Regions from separate parts of the Hymenobacter sp. FMD4 genome, predicted to be linked through region 1. Evidence: riboswitches for the same ligand, from Rfam matches in the RefSeq annotation. Region 1 holds a riboswitch; each other region holds the start of a gene.
What was found. A riboswitch is a leader RNA that binds a small molecule or an ion and turns the genes downstream of it on or off. The one in region 1 is predicted to bind cobalamin.
Positions count from the first base shown of each region.

Region 2: it holds a riboswitch for cobalamin, as region 1 does, so the genes downstream of both, AC5FXY_RS01975 (TonB-dependent receptor) here and cobT (nicotinate-nucleotide--dimethylbenzimidazole phosphoribosyltransferase) in region 1, are expected to answer to the same signal.
Region 3: it holds a riboswitch for cobalamin, as region 1 does, so the genes downstream of both, AC5FXY_RS17550 (acyl-CoA thioesterase) here and cobT (nicotinate-nucleotide--dimethylbenzimidazole phosphoribosyltransferase) in region 1, are expected to answer to the same signal.
Region 4: it holds a riboswitch for cobalamin, as region 1 does, so the genes downstream of both, AC5FXY_RS17030 (sensor histidine kinase) here and cobT (nicotinate-nucleotide--dimethylbenzimidazole phosphoribosyltransferase) in region 1, are expected to answer to the same signal.

Region 1 covers NZ_JBZYWH010000017.1:93,697-99,358, forward strand. The annotation lists gene AC5FXY_RS15495 (FAD/NAD(P)-binding protein) at 1-58, opposite strand, end outside; gene rfaD (ADP-glyceromanno-heptose 6-epimerase) at 166-1,131, opposite strand; gene AC5FXY_RS15505 (Dps family protein) at 1,403-1,870, opposite strand; cobalamin riboswitch at 2,206-2,401, shown strand; gene cobT (nicotinate-nucleotide--dimethylbenzimidazole phosphoribosyltransferase) at 2,584-3,687, shown strand; gene AC5FXY_RS15515 (adenosylcobinamide-GDP ribazoletransferase) at 3,684-4,484, shown strand; gene cobC (alpha-ribazole phosphatase family protein) at 4,484-5,068, shown strand; gene AC5FXY_RS15525 (ABC transporter substrate-binding protein) at 5,280-5,662, shown strand, end outside.
Region 2 covers NZ_JBZYWH010000001.1:440,727-446,388, reverse strand. The annotation lists partial or broken gene AC5FXY_RS01980 (DUF5074 domain-containing protein) at 1-835, opposite strand, end outside; gene AC5FXY_RS01975 (TonB-dependent receptor) at 860-2,806, opposite strand; cobalamin riboswitch at 2,964-3,185, opposite strand; gene AC5FXY_RS01970 (DNA-3-methyladenine glycosylase) at 3,314-3,913, shown strand; gene AC5FXY_RS01965 (class I SAM-dependent methyltransferase) at 3,959-5,218, opposite strand; gene AC5FXY_RS01960 (hypothetical protein) at 5,234-5,662, opposite strand, start outside.
Region 3 covers NZ_JBZYWH010000022.1:61,499-67,160, forward strand. The annotation lists gene AC5FXY_RS17535 (hypothetical protein) at 1-1,191, shown strand, start outside; gene AC5FXY_RS17540 (GNAT family N-acetyltransferase) at 1,347-1,910, shown strand; gene AC5FXY_RS17545 (PQQ-dependent sugar dehydrogenase) at 2,031-3,392, shown strand; cobalamin riboswitch at 3,449-3,637, shown strand; gene AC5FXY_RS17550 (acyl-CoA thioesterase) at 3,817-4,203, shown strand; gene AC5FXY_RS17555 (DedA family protein) at 4,388-5,044, shown strand; gene AC5FXY_RS17560 (shikimate dehydrogenase family protein) at 5,128-5,662, shown strand, end outside.
Region 4 covers NZ_JBZYWH010000021.1:31,407-37,068, forward strand. The annotation lists gene AC5FXY_RS17010 (relaxase/mobilization nuclease domain-containing protein) at 1-164, opposite strand, end outside; gene AC5FXY_RS17015 (plasmid mobilization protein) at 161-481, opposite strand; gene AC5FXY_RS17020 (ParA family protein) at 1,325-2,143, shown strand; gene AC5FXY_RS17025 (hypothetical protein) at 2,152-2,823, shown strand; cobalamin riboswitch at 3,186-3,373, shown strand; gene AC5FXY_RS17030 (sensor histidine kinase) at 3,709-4,719, shown strand; gene AC5FXY_RS17035 (LytR/AlgR family response regulator transcription factor) at 4,759-5,520, shown strand.

The DNA of each region.
Region 1 (5,662 bases):
CGGCCAGTAAACTGCCCGCTACTCCGCCTCCGATGATGACAATGGTGTGCCGCGTCATAGTGTGCCCCTAAGCCCAAGATCCTCTTGAGCATTGCTTCCGAAAAAAGGAAAAATTTCGGACAATGCCCACCTCAGGCTAGATAGCAAGGGGCACGGCGGTCCGGGCTACAGATACGCGCCCGGCACCAAAAAGTCACGTACGTACTCAGAAATTCCGTCCTCCAGGCGCGTAAACGGCCGCTGATAGCCAATGCTGCGCAGCTTGCTCATATCGGCTTGGGTGAAGTACTGGTAAGTGTCGCGGATGTCTTCGGGCGTGTCCTTGAACTTGATGTCCGCCGTCTTGTCGAGTGCGGCAAAAGTATTCAGGGCCAGATCCAGGAAGGTGCGGGCCTCGCCGGTGCCCAGGTTGTAGATGCCGGAGTTGCGGCGGTGGTGCATCAGGAAGGTGCACACGTCGGTGAGGTCACGCACGTAGATAAAGTCGCGCATTTGCTCGCCGTCGGCAAACTTGGGGTTGTGCGAGCGAAACAGTTCCATGGACCCCGTGCGCTGCACCTGCTGGAAGGTGTGGAATATCACCGAAGCCATGCGGCCTTTGTGGTACTCGTTGGGGCCGTACACGTTGAAAAACTTCAGTCCTGCCCAGAAAAACGGTTTTTCTTCCTGCTGAATGGCCCAGTTATCGAAGTCGTTCTTGGAGTCGCCGTAGGGATTCAGCGGGCGCAGCAGCGGCAGTAAGGCTTCGTCGTCGGAGTAGCCGAGCGCGCCCGAGCCGTAGGTGGCAGCCGAGGAAGCGTACACCAGCGGCAAGTTGTAGCGCACACAAGCCTGCCACATCTGCTTGGAGTAATTCAAATTCAGCAGATCGAAGATGGCCACGTCTTGCTCCGCCGTATCGGTGCGGGCGCCGAGGTGGAAGATGAACTCCACCTGCTCGTGATTCTTGTCGAGCCAGTCAAAAAACTCGTTGCGGTCGACAAACTCGCGCAGGTGCTTGCCCTTCAGGTTGGCCATTTTCTTCTCCACTGAGAAGTTGTCCACGGCCACTACGTCGTTGAAGCCATCGGCATTGAGCCGGCTGATCATGCAGCTGCCGATGAAGCCCGCTGCGCCCGTCACGATAATCATAAGCAGGAGTTGTGTTCTGAGCTGCGAAGTACGGAGTTTCTCGGCGCATGGCGTACTCGGGGCCTCGGGCCGGGGGATGGAAAGGAGCGAGATAGGGACGAGGCTGGGTCAGTACCACTAGTGGCGCTTCTGTAGCGTTGTTGGCTGGCTATAGCAGACGCCGGCCCAGAGCGAGAAGAATTATGCTTCATGGATCAAGTACCGTCCACGAAAAAGCCCGCCACCGGGAAGGCAGCGGGCTATTGTGGCGTTTGTTTGGCTACGTAGTGGGTTAGCCCAGCGAGGCGCTGTACATCCACACGGTTTTCTCCTGCTCGCGGATGTAGTCACTCATCAGGGCGCCAGTGCCTTCATCGTTGGCCTCGCCGGCCAGTTCCAGCAGCTCACGCTCCAGTAGCAACAAGGCCTGAAAGTTTTCCACCACCGTGCGCACCGCCGCTGAGCCTTCCGAAACATTGGTAGCTTCCTTGATGGTGGCCGTTTGTACGTAGTCGGTGAACGAGTGCAGCGGGCGGTGGCCCAGCGTCAGAATACGTTCCGCTATTTCATCGATTTTGACCAGCGCATCGGTGTAAAGCTCCTCAAACTTGGCGTGCAATTCGAAGAACTTCTCGCCCTTGATATTCCAGTGAAAGCCACGGGTGTTGATGTAGAAGATCTGGTAGTTGGCCAGCAGTTTGTTCAGCCCTGTTGCAAGTTCCTGGGACTGCGCGGAGTCTAGCCCGATTTGGTTTTTCATAGTCGATGGTTGGAATGAGTGATGTAGCGCTTACGCAACGGCTGCCGCCGCAGATTCGACCGGCATACGGACCGTGTCCGAGATAAAAGCTAGAAATGAAGGCTTCGGTTATGAACGGATGAAAGCAGCCTCCGTTACTGTCGGCCCGATTACCCTTGACAGAAGGCTTTTGCATTGAGCCGCCAGGTGTCTACCAGCAAAAGGAACCAATCAAAAGTTGAACCTCCACCTCCAGGAGCACCTAACGAGTCGCTGGAAAAATTGCTCGCCCAGCTTGCTCACACCCGTTTCAAGTAAGTTCTCCTACCTTTGACCCACTGTTTCCGGGCTAACTTCTCAGCCCGACTGCGGCAGGTGCTTAGCTTTCGGGCTGGGCTTAAAAAGGGAATCGGGTGCAAGTCCCGAACAGACGCGCTACTGTAAGTACCCATTAGCCAAGTCTTTTCACGCAAGCCATTGCTTCGATTACTGAAGCGAGAAGGCCGAAAAGACGGTACAAGTCAGGAGACCTGCCCGCCGCTGTACGGTGACGCCTTCGCGCCTAAGGCCGTCATCAGGTAAGAACCGCCGCGGCCGGGCCGCTGGTGCTGGCCCTTGCGGGCCGGGTTGGGCAGAGCCCCGCGTTTAGCCTGTGGCGGGTAGGAGAGGAGGGCGTCGCGAAGTGCCGGAGCAGCGACGTACACCGCAGGCCTTGCCTGCTTTTGCTCTCCTCAATGACCACCAACCTTGCCCAAGGTTTTACTTTTCGGCCCATACCGCCGCTTGTAGCGCCCGGCAGCGCCCTGCCCGCGGCCGTGCAGCACCGCATCGACACCAAAACCAAACCGGTGGGCGCCTTAGGTCAGCTCGAAGATCTGGCCCGCCAAATCTGCCTCGTGCAGCAAACTCTTGCGCCGGAGCTGCGCCAGCCGCACCTATTAGTATTTGCCGCCGACCACGGCATCAGCGCCGAGGGCGTCAGTCCTTACCCAGCCGAGGTAACCGGCCAGATGGTGCGCAACTTTGCTGCCGGGGGCGCGGCCATCAATGTGTTCTGCCGCCAGCACGAGTTGGCGCTGCGCGTCATCAATGCCGGCGTGGCCACAGACCTCTCCGACGTGCCCGGCCTCACCGATGCCCGCGTAGCCGCCGGCACGCGCAGCTTCCTGCACGAGCCGGCCATGACGCCCGCGCAGTGCCAACAAGCCCTGCAGCACGGCGCCGCCATCATTGATGAGCTGCACGCCAAGGGCTGCAACGTCGTCGGTTTCGGCGAAATGGGCATCGGTAATACGTCCTCGGCTGCGGTACTTCTGCGCTTGCTCACCGGCCTGCCGCTGGCCCAGTGCGTCGGCCGCGGCACCGGCCTCGACGATGCGGGCCTACAACGCAAACTTGCTATCCTGACCGAGGCCGTGGCCGCTCACCTGCAGGTGTCAGCCGCCGATCCACTGCAGGTACTGGCAACCTTCGGCGGCTTCGAAATCGCCCAGATCTGTGGGGCTATGCTGCGCGCGGCGTCCCATCGGATGCTGGTACTGGTGGATGGCTTTATCGTGAGTGCCGCCCTGCTTGTCGCGGCCCGGTTGGCGCCAGCCATACTGGAGTACTGTGTATTCTGCACCGAATCGGCCGAAGCCGGCCACCAGAACCTGCTGGCCGAGTTGAAGGCCCGGCCACTACTGCGTTTGGGCCTGCGCCTGGGCGAAGGCACGGGCTGCGCTCTGGCCTACCCGCTGCTGCAGTCGGCTGTGCGCTTCCTCCATGAAATGGCTTCCTTCGAAAGCGCCGGCGTGAGCACCGCTACTGCCGAAACCGAAGCATCCACCCTCCGATGAAAAAGTGGCTACGCACGCAGCTGGAGTTGTACCTGACGGCCCAGATGTTTTACACGCGGTTGCCCTGCCCGTCTTGGATTGGCCATGCGGAGGACATGCTCAACCGCGCCACCATCTATTTTCCGCTGATTGGCTGGCTGGTCGGTGGTGTATCGGCCCTTGTGTACTGGGGCGCGGCTTACCTCTGGGGGCCAGCTATTGGTCTGCTGCTGAGTATGGTGGCTTCGGTACTGATTACCGGCGCGTTTCACGAGGATGGCTTTGCCGACGTGTGCGACGGTTTTGGGGGTGGCTGGACCTCCGGCCGCATCCTCGAAATCATGAAGGATAGCCGCGTGGGCACTTACGGCGTGGTTGGGCTGGGCCTGCTGCTGGCTGCAAAGTTCGGTGCCCTGTACCGCGCCGATGGCCTTGTTTCTGCCATTCAGGCCTCGGTACCGGTATTGCTACTGGTCGCACACCCGCTTAGCCGCCTCACGGCTTTGAGCTTCGTATTCACGCACCAGTACGCCCGCGAAAACGACGACGCCAAAGCCAAGCCCGTCGCCAAAGCTCTCGACCGGGGCCGCTTGTTCACGGCGGCGGCTTGGGGCCTGTTGCCGCTGCTGGCCTGGGCGGCGTACGCTCAAAACCCCGGCATGCTGCTCGTGCTCCTGCCGCTGGCCATTCTGCAAATTGTGCTCGGGCGATGGTTTCAGCGCTGGATCGGAGGCTACACCGGCGACTGCCTCGGCGCCACCCAGCAATTGGCCGAAGTCGTGATTTACCTGTTTTTCACCGCCCGCATCTGGTTCTGATGGCCGCTACACTTCTCGACGTATACCTCATCCGCCACACTCAGGTAGCCACGCCCGGCCTCTGCTATGGCCACCACGACGTAGGTCTGGCCGATTCCTTCGAAGAAGAAGTGGCTGCGCTTCAAGCCAAGTTGCCGGCACCGCCTGCCGCCGGTTTCCGCGCTTTCACCAGCCCCTCCTCGCGCTGCACGCGCCTGGCCGCCGCCGTGGCTCCTTCCGCTACTCCCGATGAGCGCCTGCGCGAAATGCACTTCGGCACTTGGGAAGGCCGTCTGTGGAACGAGCTGCCCGAAGCCGAACTGACGCCTTGGATGGCTGATTACGTCACTTATGCTCCGCCCCAAGGCGAAACGTTCCAACAGCTGCAAGACCGCGCCGTGGCTTTTCTCGACGAGCTGCCTTCACTGGGTGCTACCGACCGCCCATTGCTGATTTTCTCCCACGGCGGCGTCATCCGCGCTTTGCTGGCACACTGCCTGGGTTACCCGCTGCGCAATGCTTTTCAGGTGACCATCGATTTTGCGTCCGTCACGCAGCTCACTCACCAGCATGGTCGTTGGCAGGTGCGCGGAGTGAACCGGTAACCAGTATCCTTCTACACGTTTGCTGAGCTGAGACGAATAAAAAGAACAGTCATGTCGAGCTTGTCGAGACATCTCGCGTGCTAATGGCTGAGAGTAATCTACTGGTTGAGGTTACTACCTGGCATCAACACGCGAGATGTCTCGACAAGCTCGACATGACGGTCAACGGTCACGGTTCCCCAGCTCCCTTATCGGCTACTTTTACTTTCTCATGCGCCAACTATATCCGTTGCTGCTCGGGGCCGTGCTCACGGCCTGCTCCCAATCTCCGGACGCTGCCAAAACGCCGACGTCCCAAGCACCCACTCGCATTACCGTACAGGATGACCTCGGTCGCTCCGTCACCATCCCGTCCCAGCCCAAGCGCGTCATGGCGCTGGCCGCGTCCATGACCGAAATGCTTTTTGCCGTGGCCGATACGGCTACCATCGTGGCCCGTACCCAAGCCTGCGACTACCCCGCTGCGGCGCTGCGCAAGCCTATAGTAAGCAGTTATCCGGTTGATTTCGAAGGCATCGTGGGCAAGCATCCCGACATTGTGTTCACCGTCGAAGGCATGACCAGCGCCGCCGACGCCGCCCGTCTGCAGGAACT
Region 2 (5,662 bases), on a different contig from region 1:
ACAGTTGCTGACGGTTAGGCGAGGCTACTAGGTTGGTAGCGCCCGCGCTGGCAAAGTCAAGCATGCGGGTACTGGCGTACGGCGCGGTGTTGTTCAGGCGTACCAGCTTGCCGGGGGTGCTGGAGATTACATTATACGGCGCTTGCGAGTTGTAGCGCGTAATACCACCGCACAGTACCCACACGTTGCCGCTGGCATCCTGCACCAGCGAGTTTGGCCCATCCGATACAGTCAGGGTCGTTTCTACCTGGTCCGTGGTAGTATTAATAACGGTTACCGTGTTTTCGTCCGAGTTAGGTACAAACAGCTTCCCGTTGGCCACCAGCGGCTGCTCGGGCAGTTTGCCCACCGGGATAGTGCTGGTTACGGTGTTGGTGCCCAGGTCAATAACTGCCACGCGGCCGCTTTGCCCGAAGGCTACCCACTCGGTCAAATACGCTTTGGTGCCGGCTACTGCTATGTAGCGCGGCAGTGCCCGCCCGCCGATGGTAGCTACCGCATCAAACTCGGGGAGTCGGACCACTTCTACCTTGTTGCTGTTATTGACCACGATGTAGCCCCGCTCGCCCGCTACAGTCATGGACTGCACCACGTCGCCGAGGGCACGGTTGTTTACGCGCTGAAACGGGTCTTTTTCCGACTGCCGGCTCGTGCGCTCAATCCCGCTTACCGAGCCGTTCGGCGTACCGAACTGGCCTTGATTCACCACGAAAATATCGGGCTTCAGGGTCGTGGTTACATCATCGTCATCGTTGTTGCACGAGGCCAGTGCCAAACCAGCGAGAATGGGCAGCGCCAGCGTACGTAGGCGTGCTTGCAGCGAAAAGTGTTGCATTGAAAGGAAGAGAAAATGAATGTGTTATTGCCAAACCACTCGCAGGCTCAGGGCAACGGAGCGCCCTGGCATAGCCCGGAAAGCGTAATTCTGATAGGTGGTATTCACCAGGTTGTAGCCCTGTGCCAGCGCTGTCAGCTGCCAGCCTGCTAGTCGAAATGTGTAGCCCGCCGAGGCATTGACTAAGGCATAGCTGGGCAAATAGCTCGTTGCGGAAGCATCGGTGTAGCGCAGGCCGTTCAGCGTGAGGCTGCTAATCAGCGTCCAGCCCTGCCAGTGCTGATCCACCGATAGGTTGGCAGCATGCAGCGGCACGTAGGGCAGCTGGCGGCCCACGGGGTCTTCATCGATGGTGTAACCCTGGCGTTTCTGGGCGTGCGTAAACGCGTAGCTACCCCGGGCCGTCAGGCGGTAGGCGCCCGGTTGCCAGCGCACCTGACTGCTAAACTCGACCCCCTGCGTGCGTACCTGGCGCAGGTTGCGGGGGCTCCAGTAGCCTTGGACCGGGTCAGGTGTCCATTGCACCCAGTCGTCCACCAGCAGATGATAGGCGGCTAGGTCGGCCTCGGCCGTCAGCTGTCCGTCGGCCGTCCACCAACCTTCGTAGTGCAAGCCAGCTTCGTAGCCAAAGCCCGTTTCGGGGAGCAGATTTGGGTTGCCGCCGGGGCGCCAGTATCGTTCGTTGAGGGTGGGGGCGCGGTAACTGCGTGCGGCGTTGCCTTTCAGCCACAGCTGTTGTCGGCCGCTGCCCCAAGCCTGCCACTCGGCGCCCAGTGTGGGAGCGAGGGGCGGGCGTCTGTCGGGAATCAAGGCTTGGCGCGTGTTCAGCGTCAGCCGCAAGCGCGGGCTTGGGTCGTAGCGCACCAGCCCGAAGCCAGCGAAGCGCCATTCGGTGACGGCGCCCCGGTAGCCATCCACGTCGGCCACAAACTGCTGCGCCTCGCCCCCAAACCGCAGACTCAGGTTGGGTGCCGCCTGCCAGGTATGCTCTGCTTGGGCCTGCCGGTTGTGCGTCAGCGAATGGCTGGTGCGCAGGTTATCATTGTGGTATTCGATCAGGTCGGTAAACGAGGCCACCCGAACGGCCGTTTCGCCGTGCGCATGCTGATGGCGGTAGCCCAGCATCATGCGGGCGCTCTGGTCCCACTGGCGGGCGTGGTTATTGGCCGAGCCGATGGCCGGCTGAATTTGGCGCGTGGCATCCGTCAGCCACACGGCACCCAGCAGCTCGTCGCGGCGGCCGAGGCGCACCCGCAGGTCCTGCACGAAGCTGGTCTGACGCAGGGCCGCATTTTCCTGACGGCGAAGTACTGTGCCCGCAAATTCCGGAGATTCGTATTGAAAATCGTTCTGTGCCGTGCGATGCATAAAGCCCGTACGCACACTTACGTGCTTGTCGCGCACGCTGCCCTCTACATTGAGGGCGCGGGTGCCAAAGCTGCCGACTTCCACTAAGCTGCTTAGGCGGGTGCCTTGCGGCAGCTCGCCCGGGCCAAGCACTACGGCGCCGCCCATGGCCCCGGTGCCGTACAAAGCTGCCGCCGGACCGTGCTGCACATCGATGCGGCCCACCGCCGAAACCGGTAACAGGGAAAAATCAGCCTCGCCCAGCGTCGGAAAATTCAACGAGAAGCCGTGCCACAGCACTGCCGTATGCCGCGCCGAAGTGCCGCGTAGCGCAATGGAAGCCAATTGGCCCGGGCCGTAATTTTTAAGGTAGATAGGGGAGCGGGCCGACAGCGCATCGGCGACGGTGCTGGCCTGAAAGGGCGCCAGCGCGGCGGAGTCCAGCGAGGTGAAGTGGCTGCCGGCGGCGTAACGGGCCGGGCGCAAGCCCTGCACTTGCACCGAAGGCAGCACATGCCGCGCCGTATCGGGGCGCTGAGCCCATGCGGGTATCGTTCCCGCCGCTAGCATTGCGGCCGATACCCACAACCGCCGCGGCAGTTGTTCAGGAAGAAAAGCGAACATCCGAACCAAAGTTTTCGATAGCGAAAATTTCGGTCCAGAACCCTGCAATCAGCTGGTCAGCTGCTCGCAAAGCCGAGGCAGAATCAGGCAAGAGGACCCGCAGCGGCAAGCCGGGGCCAATAACGATTCATTCTCCGCCCGTCCTCCGCAGGCGCCGAACACTGAAATGGCATAGGCAGGTCTCCTGACTTGCTTCGCGCCCGGCGGCCTTCCCATTCCTCAGGCTGCCGAAGCAGCCGTCATCGAAACAGTGGCGAAGAGAGGCCTGACGCTGGTAATGAAGCTCACAGTTGCGGGGACAGTCGCCGATTTGCACGGCATTCCCTTTTCAGCCGCGCCCCCCAATCGGGGTTTGGCCACCTATGCAAACGCAAAGATAAGCACGGATTTTTCGTATTCGCCGCATTGCGCCGCTCGTATCCCATGCTGACCGAAAGGCAAAGCCCGAGCAATACCCTGCTTGGCGTGCACGCACCAGCAGAACGCGGTGCTACGTACAGCAAGGCCATGAAACTCTCCCGCGCCTACTACCAGCAGCCCGATGTGGTGGCTATTGCCCGTGACTTACTAGGCAAGTACTTGTACTCCCTCATTGATGGGGTGCTTACCGGCGGCCGCATCGTCGAAACCGAAGCGTATGCCCACGTCAACGACCAGGCTTGTCACTCGCACTTGGGCCGTTTCACCAAGCGAACCAGCGTGATGTATGAAGCCGGCGGGGTGGCGTACGCTTACCTGATTTACGGCCGCTACACGCTGTTCAATATCATTACCAACGAATCTGGTAAAGCCGATGCCGTTCTGATTCGGGGTCTGGAGCCAACGGAAGGGTTGGATGAGATGCAGCTGCGGCGCGGCTTAGGCTCCGTTACCTCCAAGCTCACGGCCGGCCCGGGCTTGCTGACTCAGGCCTTGGGCATCAGCACCGCGCATTACGGCACCGACCTCACCGGCAACCTTATCTGGCTGGAAGACCGGGGCGAAGCCGTAGCCGACGAATCCGTACGGGTCAGCCCCCGCGTAGGAATAGACTATGCCGGCACCGATGCCGCTTTGCCTTGGCGGTTTCGCATCATGGGCAGCAAGTGGGTGAGCCCGGCGAAATAACCCATAAACCAGCGGCCCCAAACCGGGAGGGTTGGGGCCGCTGGTTTAGTTTTCAACGATGGGTTCCGGCGCCACGTGGGGCTGGTGATAAAGCCGGTCGCAGACCAACACTATCAGTCGGCCCCGCAGATCGGTAGTGGCCAGAAGGTAGGTAGTGCCACCCTCCCGGATGCCCGTGCGGTAGCGAAACTCCGCAACGGAGTCGGGAAAGTTGCGCACCGTCACGTGGGCGCGTTGCTCAGGACCAAGGTGGGCGAGGAGCTCTTTTTTGTCGTAGCGGCACAAGGCGCGGCAGTGGAAAACCCGGCCGGGAAAATCCTCGCGCAGCGTGTTGGAGGTGTAGAGGTGGCTGTGTTGGTGCAGCTTCAGCAGATTGTAGCTCGTACCGATGCTCTTAAACCCGCCGGCTTTGAGCACGGCTACGTTGGGCTCGTAGATGTAATCCTGCGGCTCCGCGTACCGGGGCACCGCTTTACTCTCGCGGGTGCGGTTGGTGCGAAAGGTCTGCTCACGCCCATCCCGCATGAGGTTTATGGTGAGGCGCTCCGGGTCCACGGCCGCCTCTTGGCCCAACTCGTACAGAACCTCTTTGCACTCGTTGTCCACAGCCACCACCCACAGGCGGCGCACCCGTCCGAGTTCTTGCACTGCCAAGTCGATATCGAGCATGGGCGACGTTTTGAGCAGCACGCGCTCGGTCTTGCGCAGCAGCAATGGCAGCAGGCGCAGCACGTCCGGCTCACAGTCGGCCAGACGAAATATTTTCTTGTCAGCCGTGTCGCGGCGGGCCGGATCGAGGTAAATCCAATCGAAGTGCCCATCGGGTTGTTCGCGCAGCCAAGCCGCGGCATCCCCCACATGCAACTGCACATTCTCAACGCCGAGCACCCCGAGGTTGTGGCGCACTACTTCCACCAGTTGCGGATTGCGTTCCACGTAATGCACTTCTTCCACCTGCTGGGCAAAGAAGCTGGTGTCCACACCGAAGCCGCCGGTCAGATCAGCTATGCGCGCGCCACGCACCAAATCAGCTTTGAAAGCTGCCGTGCGCGCCGAGGAAGCCTGCTCCACCGATAAAGCGGGCGGAAACACCAAGTCGGGATTGGCCGCCCACATCGGTAACTTGGCCTTCGCCTTTTGGCGGGCCTGAATCTGGCGTACCAACTCAGGTATAGGCAGCTCGGGATAACGCCGGGCCTGCAAAGCCAGCGTAGCGGGGTCGTCGTGCAGGTGCTCAGCTACGTATTGCCGAGCCGCCGCCGACAGCGAAAAGTCCATCACAGCCATAAAGCGCTTAAAGCGCAAAAGTAAACAGCAGAACTAGCGCAGCGTCCAGCCCACCAGCAGCTGTGGCCGGCCCATGGGGGCCGTCACACCCAGTAGGTCAGGCTTAGCGCGCTCTAGTCCCATACGGCGCGCCGCCGGTAAGGTGGCGTTGTGGGCCTCTACCGAGCGCATAAAATGCTCGTTGGTCCGGCGCGTAATCAGGGCGTTTGCCAACAGGCTGCCCAAGGCAGCGCCAATTAGCACTTTCTGATTGTTATTGAAATACTGTTGCGTCTCGCCCACCAGAATTTGGCGGCCATAAAGGCCCACGGCGCCCACAAAAGCCAGCCGCTCACCTAGGAACAGCCATTTTTGGCGGCGGTAGCGGTTGAGGCTGGCCAGCGCTTGGGCGTCGTCGGCTACGTAAGGGCGCAACCGCTGGCCAAAGAAGCCCGCACTCTTAAAATCCGGACTGTTGCCAAT
Region 3 (5,662 bases), on a different contig from region 1:
CCGCTTCAATTGCAAGCTCTTGTAGGTCCCATTGAAAGCGTTTACCTGGCTTCGGCCATATTAAAAACGCTTATTCAAGTGCTGCTGATAGCTGTCTTGGCAGCCTACATTACGGCACATAGGAATTCGCCTAAGAAGGCCTCACTGCTAGCTGCGGTACTCGTGGTGCCGCTCTTTCAGGCCTATGGCTATCATGGGCAAATGGGCATAATTGATAAAGCGGTTACCTATGCCATCTTTTATCCATTACCGTTAGGCCTGCTGTTGATATTCTTCCTGCCGTTTTACCGGGCGGCTGTAAGGGAAAAGCAGCTTCAACTCAGCTCCTTTAAAGTCTTTTTGTTGTCGCTGTTGGCCATCTTCTTGGCCTTCAACGGGCCATTGGTACCTGCAGTAGTACTTATAGTATGTCCAGCCGTGCTACTGTATAAAGCATGGCAGTATGCGCAGGAGTTTCAGGGAGCATCGTGGCTGCTACGCATACAACATGTTTATAAGCGCTTTCCAAAGCAGCTCTTGTTTTGTTTTGGCTGGATCAGCTTGCTGTGTTTGTACTCCTCGTATGTAGGCCAATACAATGCTGAGAACCTTACTAATACGCTCCCTTTACTCGAGAGATATGCCCGTTTGCCTTTGGGCGTTTATTATCAGCTCACTCAGAAGTTGGGCCTGATGTTGTTAGTCGGCGTGGTACTCATCAATGCCTGGCTCATTCGCAAGCAGCAAGTGCCAGCGGAAGCCAAAATGCTGATGCAGGTGCTGAAGTGGGTAGGCCTGTTTGCCCTTGTATATACCTTGCTGCTGCCGCTAGGCGGTTACCGTGATTACCGGCCAAACATTCTCCGTCGGGATACCATCATGCCCATTCTGCTTTGCTTGGTGTTCTTATACGGAGCGACATCTTATCAACTGCTGCTGCATCTGCGGCCTGTGCTCCGACGCTGGTATGCAGTAGCCACGATTGGGTTTGCTGCCATTTATACCTTTGCCGATAAGTCAGCAAAACCGGAAAACGCCAACGAGAAGCGTGCCTTGGCAGTTATTGCCAATTCGCCTGCGTCGGTGGTACAAGTTGATTGTCCCGTACTATCGTGGGAAAAGATCAGCCACCCCCGCGACTCAAATGTGCAAGCGGAAATGCTGTACGCTTGGGGAATTGTCAAAGAGAAGAAGTTATTCTACGAGCGTTAGTAGCTGCGCTTGTCTCATACTTCTGGCTAAGTAGTGAGGAGCAAAGAATTTTAAACGCGCTGTATCTGCAGCCTCTTAAGGCTGGGCTTCGACACGCTTGTCTACATTCGCGCGCAAGTGGAGCGCTTGCTTCGCTGGGCTTTACCCTGCTACTCATGTTGCCGCCGCTGACCTCCTTGCCCGAACTGTACACGCCGCGGCTGCACATGCGTCGCCTCGTGGCGGCCGATGCCCCCGCTCTGCTCCGGCTGCGTTCCGATGAGCAGGTAATGCGCTACTTAGACCGGGAACCGACCACCACCCTGCAGCAGGCGCAGGAGTTGATTGAACTGATAAACCAAAACATTGAGCAGGGTAAAGGGCTTATGTGGGGCATCAGCCTGCTGGGCCAGCCCGAGCTAGTCGGCACCATTGGCCCGTGGAGCATCGCAGCCGAGCACTACCGCGGCAAAATAGGCTACCTGCTGAGCCCGCACTTGTGGGGCCAAGGGCTCATAGGTGAGGCGTTGGAAGAAACGTATCGGTTCGCATTCGAAGAAGTGGGGCTGCATAGCCTCGAAGCCAATGTGAACCCCGACAACGCTGCCTCCCGCCGGTTGCTGGAAAAGCACGGTTTTGTGCAGGAAGCCTATTTCCGGGAAAACTTCTATTACGCGGGCCGTTTTCTGGACATGGTTGTTTACAGCCGGTTGGCGCCGGCCCGAAACGCAAGCAACTAGGCGGTGGACAGTAGCTGGCGTGGCGGGCGGATTCTGGCGCCGGCTACGCATAAGCAGCCGACAACCTGTTTGCCCTGAGTGAGTATTAAAGCGGGTTTACGATCAGACCGAAACCCGACCATGAAACACTTGCCGCACTTACTGCTGACGGCTGCCGGAGCCTTGCTCATCGGCTGCAGCCAGCAGCGCTCTGATACCGCCGATACCCAAACCGATCCGCAAGCCAACGGCCAGACCGGCGCCGTTCCGGCCGAGCCGCAAGGTACGACCGGGCAGGAAGTCCAACTGCCTGAACCGTACGCCACACCTTCTGAAATCAAGTTCAGCAAAGTCATTGGCTGGCCAGCGGGCAAGACGCCCACGGCACCGGCTGGCTTTACCGTTACGGAGTACGCCCGCGACCTGCAAAACCCGCGCTGGGTATACATCGGGCCCAACGGCGACGCTTTTGTGGTGGAGTCTAACACGGTGCCGCGCACCTCTACGGCCAAGGGCGAGAAAAAGGAAGGAATGAAAGAGTCGCGCTCCATTCGCGAAACCAGCGCCAACCGCATTACCCTGTTCAGGGATGCCAACAAAGACGGCAAGCCCGAGCTGCGCGAAACCTTCCTGATCGATCTTAATCAGCCTTTCGGCATGACCATCGTGGGCAATTATTTCTACGTGGGCAATACCGATGCTGTGCTGCGCTTTCCGTACCAGCCAGGCCAGACTAAAATCAGCGGCAAAGGGGAGAAGGTGCTCGACCTGCCCGTGGGTGGCTACAATAACCACTGGACCCGCAACCTGCTGGCTAACGCCGACGGCTCCAAGATTTACGTGTCCATCGGCTCGGCTTCCAACGTGATGGAACGCGGCGAGGAAGAAGATCGGGGCCGGGCTCTGATCATGGAAATTAACCCAGATGGCTCGGGCAAGCGCGTGTTTGCCAGCGGCCTGCGTAATCCCGTGGGTATGGACTGGGCGCCCGGTACAAAGGTGCTCTGGACGGCCGTCAACGAGCGGGACGAACTTGGCGACGACCTCGTGCCCGACTACCTGACCAGTGTGCGCGAAGGCGGCTTTTACGGCTGGCCTTACGCGTATTTCGGACAGAAGGAAGACCCGCGCCGCAAAGGCGAGCGGCCCGATCTGGTCGCGAAGTCCATTGCACCAGATGTAGCCCTGGGGCCTCACACGGCTTCATTGGGCCTGGCCTTTTACAACGCACAATCTTTTCCGGCGAAGTACCAAGGCGGGGCCTTCATCGGGCAGCACGGCTCCTGGAACCGTTCGGAGTTTTCGGGCTACAAAGTCGCCTTTGTGCCTTTCAGTGGCGGAAAGCCTAGTGGGGGCATGGAGGACTTCCTGACGGGCTTTATTGCTAATCCGGATACCCGTGAGGTGTATGGCCGGCCTGCCGGCGTAACCGTGGCTCCAGATGGCGCCCTGCTCGTGGCCGACGACGCCGGCAACCGCGTCTGGCACGTGGCCGCTCGGTAACGGTAAGCCACAAGTATCCCGGCTAGGCGCTATACTTGCGGCCAGTTCTTTGTCATCCGCAACTGCCGTAGAAAGGTTGCTGCCACTCGGCAGCATTAAAAAGGAACCGTGTGTAATTCACGGGCTGACGCGCAACTGTAAGTAACACAATCAAGGAAAGTCACTTAGGTCCATTGCCGCCGCGCGGTGAGAAGGACGGCCTTCCCGTTACGAGCCAGGAGACTTGCCTACCTACGATGCGACGCGTGCTTTCGCGACTTAGAGCCACCGTCGAATACAGAGGAACGGTGTGCCCTGGGCCCAACAAGCGCAGGAGCAAGGCGGCCAGTGCCTGCCTGCGCGTCCGATGATATTCGATGAGGGAAGTAAGCCCCGAGGTCCGCCCCAAACGCAGGTGCGGGCCTCACCTTTTTCCTTTTTTTCGATGACCGACGTCGCCCAACGCATTGCCCACGCCGAAACCCGCATTTTCAAAGCGGTATTTCCCAGCACCACCAATCACTATGACACCTTGTTCGGTGGCACGGCCATGCAGCTCATGGATGAAGTGGCTTTCATTGCCGCCACCCGGTTTAGCCGCAAGCGCATGGTTACTGTCTCCTCCGACAAGATTGACTTCCGGATTCCCATTCCAGCGGGCACCATCGTCGAGCTGATCGGGCGGGTTTCGCGCATCGGCACCAAAAGCCTCGATGTGCAGGTCGACATCTTCACCGAAGAAATGTATTCCGATTCGCGGCACCACGCCGTGGCCGGTACGTTCACCTTCGTGGCCATCGACGAGCACAAAGTGCCCATCAGTGTGCTGTAATTCCTGTGCGCCTCCTTGCCAGCCTAGTGTGGCCGCGCTGATTGGCGGCGTAAAACAGCCGATAATTTGACGCTGGAGAGGGGCTGTTTGCCGTTTCGAAGCCGATGATAAGCCGCAGGTTACGCCCTTGGATGACGAGCCTTTGCAGGATAGGGCTTTACTTTGCAGGATAATCTCTGCACGCATGGAAATACTTAAGGACTTCATCGACATCGTCCTGCACCTCGATAAACACCTGGCCGAGCTGATTCAGCAATACGACGTCTGGACCTACGCCATCCTGTTCCTGATCATCTTCGTCGAAACCGGCGTAGTGGTGCTGCCCTTCCTCCCCGGCGACTCGTTGCTGTTTGCGGCCGGCTCGCTGGCCGCGCTGCCCAACAGCCCGCTCAACGTGACGCTGCTGATCCTGTTGCTCATTGTGGCCGCCGTGCTCGGCGACACGCTCAACTACCACATCGGCGACTACATCGGGCCGCGGGTATTCCGGCGCGATTACCGCTTCCTGAAGCGAGAGTACCTGATCCGCACGCAGGAGTTCTACGAAAAACACGGTGCCAAAACCATCATCATCGCCCGCTTCGTGCCCATCGTGCGCACGTTCGCGCCTTTCATCGCCGGCGTGGGCACCATGAGCTACGGCAAGTTTCTGTCCTACAACCTGGTAGGAGGTGTAATCTGGGTAACGTCGCTGACGGTGGCCGGCTACTTCCTCGGTAGCATCGAGTTCATCCAAAAAAACTTTGGCTTGTTCACGTTGTTGATTATAGCCGTGTCGGTGTTGCCCGTGGTCATAGAATTCCTGAAGCAACGTTTCGCCTCGGCTCCGCGTCAGGCGTAGTTGTACATTAGAAAGTAGAAAACCGTCCCGGCTATTTGGCGGGGACGGTTTTTTTTGTTTTTTCGGGGTAAAATCCGTTGTCTATGCCTCGTGAATTCGGTCTTATTGGTCGCTCTTTGACGCATTCTTTTTCGCCGGCTTACTTCACGCAGAAGTTTGAGCACCTAGGCCTGACCGACTGTACGTACGAGCCATTCGAACTAGAGCACATCCGCGACTTACCGGCCCTGGTAGCCAGCCGGCCTGACCTTACCGGGCTCAACGTCACCATTCCCTACAAGGAGCAAATCATGCCTTACCTCGATGGGCTGGACGCCTCGGCGGGGCGGGTAGGTGCCGTCAACGTCATTCAGTTTGATGCGGACCGCCGGCTCATCGGGCACAACACCGATTACGTGGGGTTTCGCGACTCTTTGCAGCGTTTTTATCCGTTGCGTGGCGAACCTGCTTCGGCGCTTATTCTGGGTACCGGTGGGGCGGCCAAGGCCGTAGAAGTGGCCTTGCGGGAGCTGGACATACGCAGCTGGTTTGTCTCGCGCGACGAGCTGGCTTTGGGCCTCACCTATGCCGAACTGAGCCCGGACTTGGTAGCCGCGCATACGCTCATCATCAATACTA
Region 4 (5,662 bases), on a different contig from region 1:
ATGGCTTGCATCTCCCGGGCCATCTCAACCGGACTGCCAGGAATAACATTCGAGACGACTAGCAACAGTGCTTCCCCCGGCTCTTTTCCCTTGTCCTTTCGTTGGCCCGCCCCGTAAGTTAGCGCTCCTTCAAAGTCGCTTCCGGTGGTGGTTTTCGCAATCATACCAAGTGGCCCCGGATAACAGCCAGCGCCTGCAGCAGCTGCTGTTGGTGCTGACTAAATGCCTGGCCGGACTGCGCCAACCGTGCAAGCTGATTTAGGGAAGTGCCAATGCCCACCAGCTGCCGGCGCAGCTCGGCCGGCAATACTTCCTTTACTTCTGCGCCCATTCCTACCACCCGCAGGTAGTCGGATACTTTGTTAAACCCAGCGGCCATAGCCTTCGCCTCGATGGCTTTCTTTTCCTCGGCCGTAACCCGGAAGTGCATCTGCTGGTCGCGGGTTGTCTCCGTTGCGGCTGGTTTGATTTCTTTAATCATGCCTCTAAGAATTGCTTAACAGCCCTAACCTACGGCCAAACCCATTTTATGGCTATGTACTACGCCTGGACTAGCAAGCCAAGTTCGAGAAGCCTGCGAATCGGGCGGTGTCACTGGGGAAGCAAACAAGGTTTGTGTACACAATGACATGGCTTGCTGGTCGTTGAACGGGCCGTCAGCACGAGGACGTTGAACGATGCTAGGCTAGCGCTAAGAACGCTTCGCTGCGTCATTGCTTCTGTGCTTCAATGAAGCAAGCATGATGCTATAGCAAAATCGCTTTTGTGCCTTTTTATAAACCAGGAAAGGAGCAGTTGGTCTGAGTGCATGGTGCTTCTAAGCTTCAATACATCGTTGCTTCAATGCTTCAAGGGCTTCAAGAGATTAAGCTTATATCTAACTATAGCCTTTTCGCTTCGATGCTTCTTTGCTTCAGTGCTTCACTAAATAAACAACTGGTGCCTAACTAGAAGCATGCTTTATCGCTTCAACGTTTTTGTGCTTCAGTGCATCCATGCTTCAATATTATTTTGCTTCAATGTTTCAGTGATATCTTGCTTCATAGCTTCGTATATTTATTGCTTCACTGCTTCATATGTTCAATATATCATCGAAGCGTTAAGCGCATGAAGCAGTGAAGCACCGAGTTAATGCTTCAAAGATAAATTGCTTCTCTGCTTCGGTAGATTGCAGCTTCTGTATATCTTTGAAGCGTTGCTTCGAAGCTTCATTGTATCATATAGCAATTGAAGAACAGCACCATTGAAGTACTGCATCCGTGATTCATCGAAGCAATGCTTCACGCTTAATAAAGTCGCCGCTCCGTCAACCCGTTCTCTCTTCATGAAAAAAACTACTGTGATCGCCTTTGCCACCCAGAAAGGAGGGGCGGGTAAGTCAACGATTGGGACGCACGTAGCCTCGGCGCTCTGCTACCTCTACGGCTACAAGGTGGCCATGCTCGACTGCGACTATCCGCAGAACACCCTGCATGCCTACCGGAATCACGAGCAGCAGCTGCTGCAGTCCGACATAGCCTTTCAGGAGCGGCTGATCAAGCAAGGCGTTACCCCGTATCCCATCGGCATTTCCAGCGTGGAGAAAGCGGTGGAAGCCATCGACACCCTGGCCGAAAAGGAATTCGACTTTATTCTGGTCGATACCCCCGGTACGGTCAACGTGGTGGGCTTGAGCGAGCTGCTGGAGCGGGTGGACTACATCTTCCTGCCCATGGAGCCGGACATGGGCACCATTGCCTCCACCATGTCCTACATGCACATCCTGGGCAACTTCACCCAGGCCCAGCGCCCCGAATCGAATCTGGTCGGCTTCTACGCCTTCTGGAACAAGTTCCTCAAGGCCGAGAAGCGCACGGTGTACACCAAAACCGCCGAGCTGTTCCGCGACAAGGGCTACCCGCTGCTCAACAGCCGGGTGGAATCCCTGGTCAGCATCAAGGACAAGCGCTCCACCATGTTCCCGATGCCGGAAAGGGAATTAAGCAAGCTTGGCCTCGGCAGCCTGATCACCGAGATCCTGGAATTGGTGGTGGGCAAAGGCACGCTCACCCCGTCCGGCAAGCGCATCGACTTCACCCCCGTGGAGTACGAGCAACCCGCCCCGGTTGCCGCCACTGAAACCCTCGACGAGAACGCCCACTAACCTTCCCCATGGCCAAGAAACCAGCCGAATCGAAAGAGGCCGCCGCGGAGCGGCGCCAGCGCGAACTTGCCGCCCTCACCTCGGGCGTAGCCGCCTTTAGCCTACTGGGGGATGCGCCCAAGCCGGCCGCGCCGGCCCCGGTGGAAGCTCCCGCGCTCGTAACCCCTGCGCCCGCGGAGCCCGCGGTCGCGGCCCCGGCAGCGGCCCCGCCACCCGTGGTAAGTAAACCAGAGGAAAAAAAAGCCGCGGCTGAGCCAGCAGATAGGCCCGCCCCCGCCCAGCCAGCCGGCAAAGCCGCCGCCCAGAAGCGGGTAGGGGAGGGGCCAGCCGCCGCGCCGGCAGCCGCATCTGCTTTGGCTGATGAGGAAGACGAAGCCGAAGAGGACGATGACTTGGAAGGAGCGGAGGCCGCGCAGCCGGCGCTCCCGGCCCCGGTAGCCACGGGCGAGTTGGACCTGGCCCCGCTGTTTGTGCCTTCAGCGGAAAAGAAGGGCACCACGCTGCGCATCACGGCCGATCACCAGCAGTTCTTCACCAACCTGGGCTTTATCCTGGGCAATGGCGCCTCGGCCCCCGACATCATCCACAACATCCTCAATCGATTCCGGGAGGAACACGAAGCGCAGATCCTGAAGGCGATGAAAAAGCAGATGCGCCAGATGATGTCCCCCAAGCGGTAAAAAAGTAGCTCTCAAGCGTCGTCAGCAGACAGCTTCCCGGCAAGTAACCGTGGCAGTTCCCGTTCCCGAAGAGTGGGTGGGGTAGGGGAGGGGGCGCTCACCCGGTTATTACCGGCAGTACTCCTGCAATACCACGCAGAAACGCCTTGCTGGGCGCTGCGCCAGCGCATACAACCGTTGAAGTTTCGCCCGCAAATCCGTGGCCTGGTCCTCTGCCGAGTACCGGGCCACGGATGTTGGTTTCAAGCCTTTTATGCCCGGGCATGAGTCGTGAAAACCAGCTTTTTGAGGCCTTCAGGGCCGATGGAAGGAAACCAGCTGGACAGTAAGCCCGTATTCACCCCCCAACACGCTCTTTGCATTTTTCAATTGCCGTAGCGAGGTTTCCGGGTAATGCCGGGATTAAAAAGGAACCGTGTGAGAATCACGGACTGTCGCGCAACTGTAAGTGCCAAACCAGTTCTGGTCAACAGCATAGCCATTGCCTGCGGGTGAGAAGGCTGACGAGAATGGCACAAGTCAGGATACTTGCCCGCTACGATCGTAGACGAATGCCCTCGCAAGCAGGGGCAGACCTCTAGCTTATTGAACTGCGAAATCTGAAAGGCCCGGCTTAACCCGCTGGTGTCTCCGGGTTGCCAATACCCCCTCCTTTGCAGCTTACCCCGCTAGGCCAGCCCCTGCTGCGCAAGGCATTCGCTCGTTGCAAGAATGATGCTTCCTCATTCCCACCAAACGAAGTAGCATGCTAGTTCTAGCTTCCGCCTTCCCGCGTAAGGAAAGCGAGCACCTGCAGTTCCTGAGCGGACCTACGCCGCCCGGCATCCTTACCATTAGCTGCACTGCTGCGGCGGCTGATTTGAGTGTTCCCCGTTGCTGCTCGTTATGCCGTTGGCAGTAGTGCTACTTGGCCTGGCCCTGCTTTCGCCGCGCCTGCCGGATGCCGCCTCAGGGCAGTTCAGCCGTCTTCCGCTAGCGACCGGGTCGGCTGGGGCCCCGGCCGTCATCCAGCCCTTGCCCGCAGCAAACGGCAAGGAAAGCACTCCGCTTCCGTTGCCGGTGGATTGGCAGGCCCAGGTGCGGGAGCAGCAAATCCAACTGCTGACCCAACAGGCCCGTACGGCGGCCGCCACGGCACGGGAGCAGCAGCAGCGCCAACGCGCCCTGGCGGGGGTAGCCTGGCTGCTGGGGCTGGGGCTGGTTGCCGCGGCTCTTTGCTACGGGCGCCTGCAGCGTCAGCAAAACCTGCTGGCCCGTGCCCACCAGGAAATCAGCGCTGCCATCGCCGAAAAGGAAGTGCTGGTCCAGGAAATCCACCACCGGGTTAAAAACAACCTGCAGATTGTCAGCAGCCTGCTATCCTGGCAATGCAGCCGCTCCTCGGACCCGGCCTTGGTCGAGGTGCTGAGCGGTAGCCAGGCCCGCATCCAAAGCATGGCGCTGGTGCACGAGTTTCTGTACCGGTCCGCCAACCTGGCCCAGGTCCGCCTGGATGTTTACTTGACCGAGTTGCTGCAGTCGCTCCACCGCTCGCTGAACTCGGCGCAGAAGCCCATCGAATTAACGGCGGAGCTGGATGCCGTGATCATGGAAGCCAAAGACGCCAGCGCCTTCGGCTTACTGGTCAACGAACTGGTCACCAATGCCTACAAGCATGCCTTTGGCCCGCGGGGCCGCGGGCGCCTGCGCATCACGCTCTGCAAAAAGAAGTGCCCCTACGGGTTTCAGCTGCGGGTAATGGATGACGGCGTGGGATTGCCCGGCAGCGGACTTAAAGGCCAGGCAGAATCGATGGGCATGCACCTGGTCTCCTCGCTGGCCAAGCAGCTCAAGGCCACGGTTACGGCCACGGCCAACCACCCCTCGGGCACCTGCATCGAAGTTACCCGCCCCTGATAACGGTTTTAAAACTACTTTCTTACCACCGCGCTACCTATGTCTACCGTCCTGATTGTAGAAGACGAAATCCTGATTGCCAATGAGATTGCCCGCACGCTAAGCCGGCTGGGTCACCACCCCCTGGAGCCCGTTGATACCAGCGACGAAGCCCTGCAGGTGCTGGCCCGCCAGCCGGTGGAGCTGGTACTGATGGACATCAACATCGCCGGCGACTGCGATGGCATTGCCACGGCCTTGCTCGTGCGCCGGCAGTTCGCCGTCCCGGTGGTGTTTCTCACCGCCTGCTCGGACTACGCCACCCTGAACCGGGCCAAGCTGGCCCAGCCCTACGGCTACCTGGTCAAGCCCTTCACGGACGATTCCCTGCGGGCGCAGCTGGAACTGGCCCTCTACAACGCCTACCAGGCGGGGCCCACGGGACCCGTTACGGAAATCGCGGCGGCGGGCACCGAGGTATTGGGGCCGGCCGAGCGATGCCCCAAGTTTCGGGACTACCTGTTTGTGCGCAAAGGCTCAGGCCACGTGAAAGTGCTGCTCGGCGACATCCTTTACTTTGAGGCCCTGCAGAGCTACGTGCGCCTGCACACGACCAAGGGAAACTTCGTGTTTGACTCCACGCTCAAAGAACTGGAGCAAAAGCTACCCGACCAGTTTCTTAAAACGCACCGCTCCTACATCGTCAACCTGGACCACGTACAGGCCTACGAAGAGAGCTCGGTGCTGCTCGGCAAAGAGTACGTGCCGGTGAGCCGCTCGTGCAAGGAAGAGTTGAAGGCCCGTATTCATCTAGTAGGCTGATCAAGGCCCGGGCGGCTTAACTGCTGACCTTACCAGAAGGGTAGGTTTCCCCGGCAGTGGACTTATAAAAGGTGCCCAGGCCCCGCACTATATCAAACTAAGCGTTAGTAAAGTCACTCGGCGAAGCTCAACCGGCAGGGGG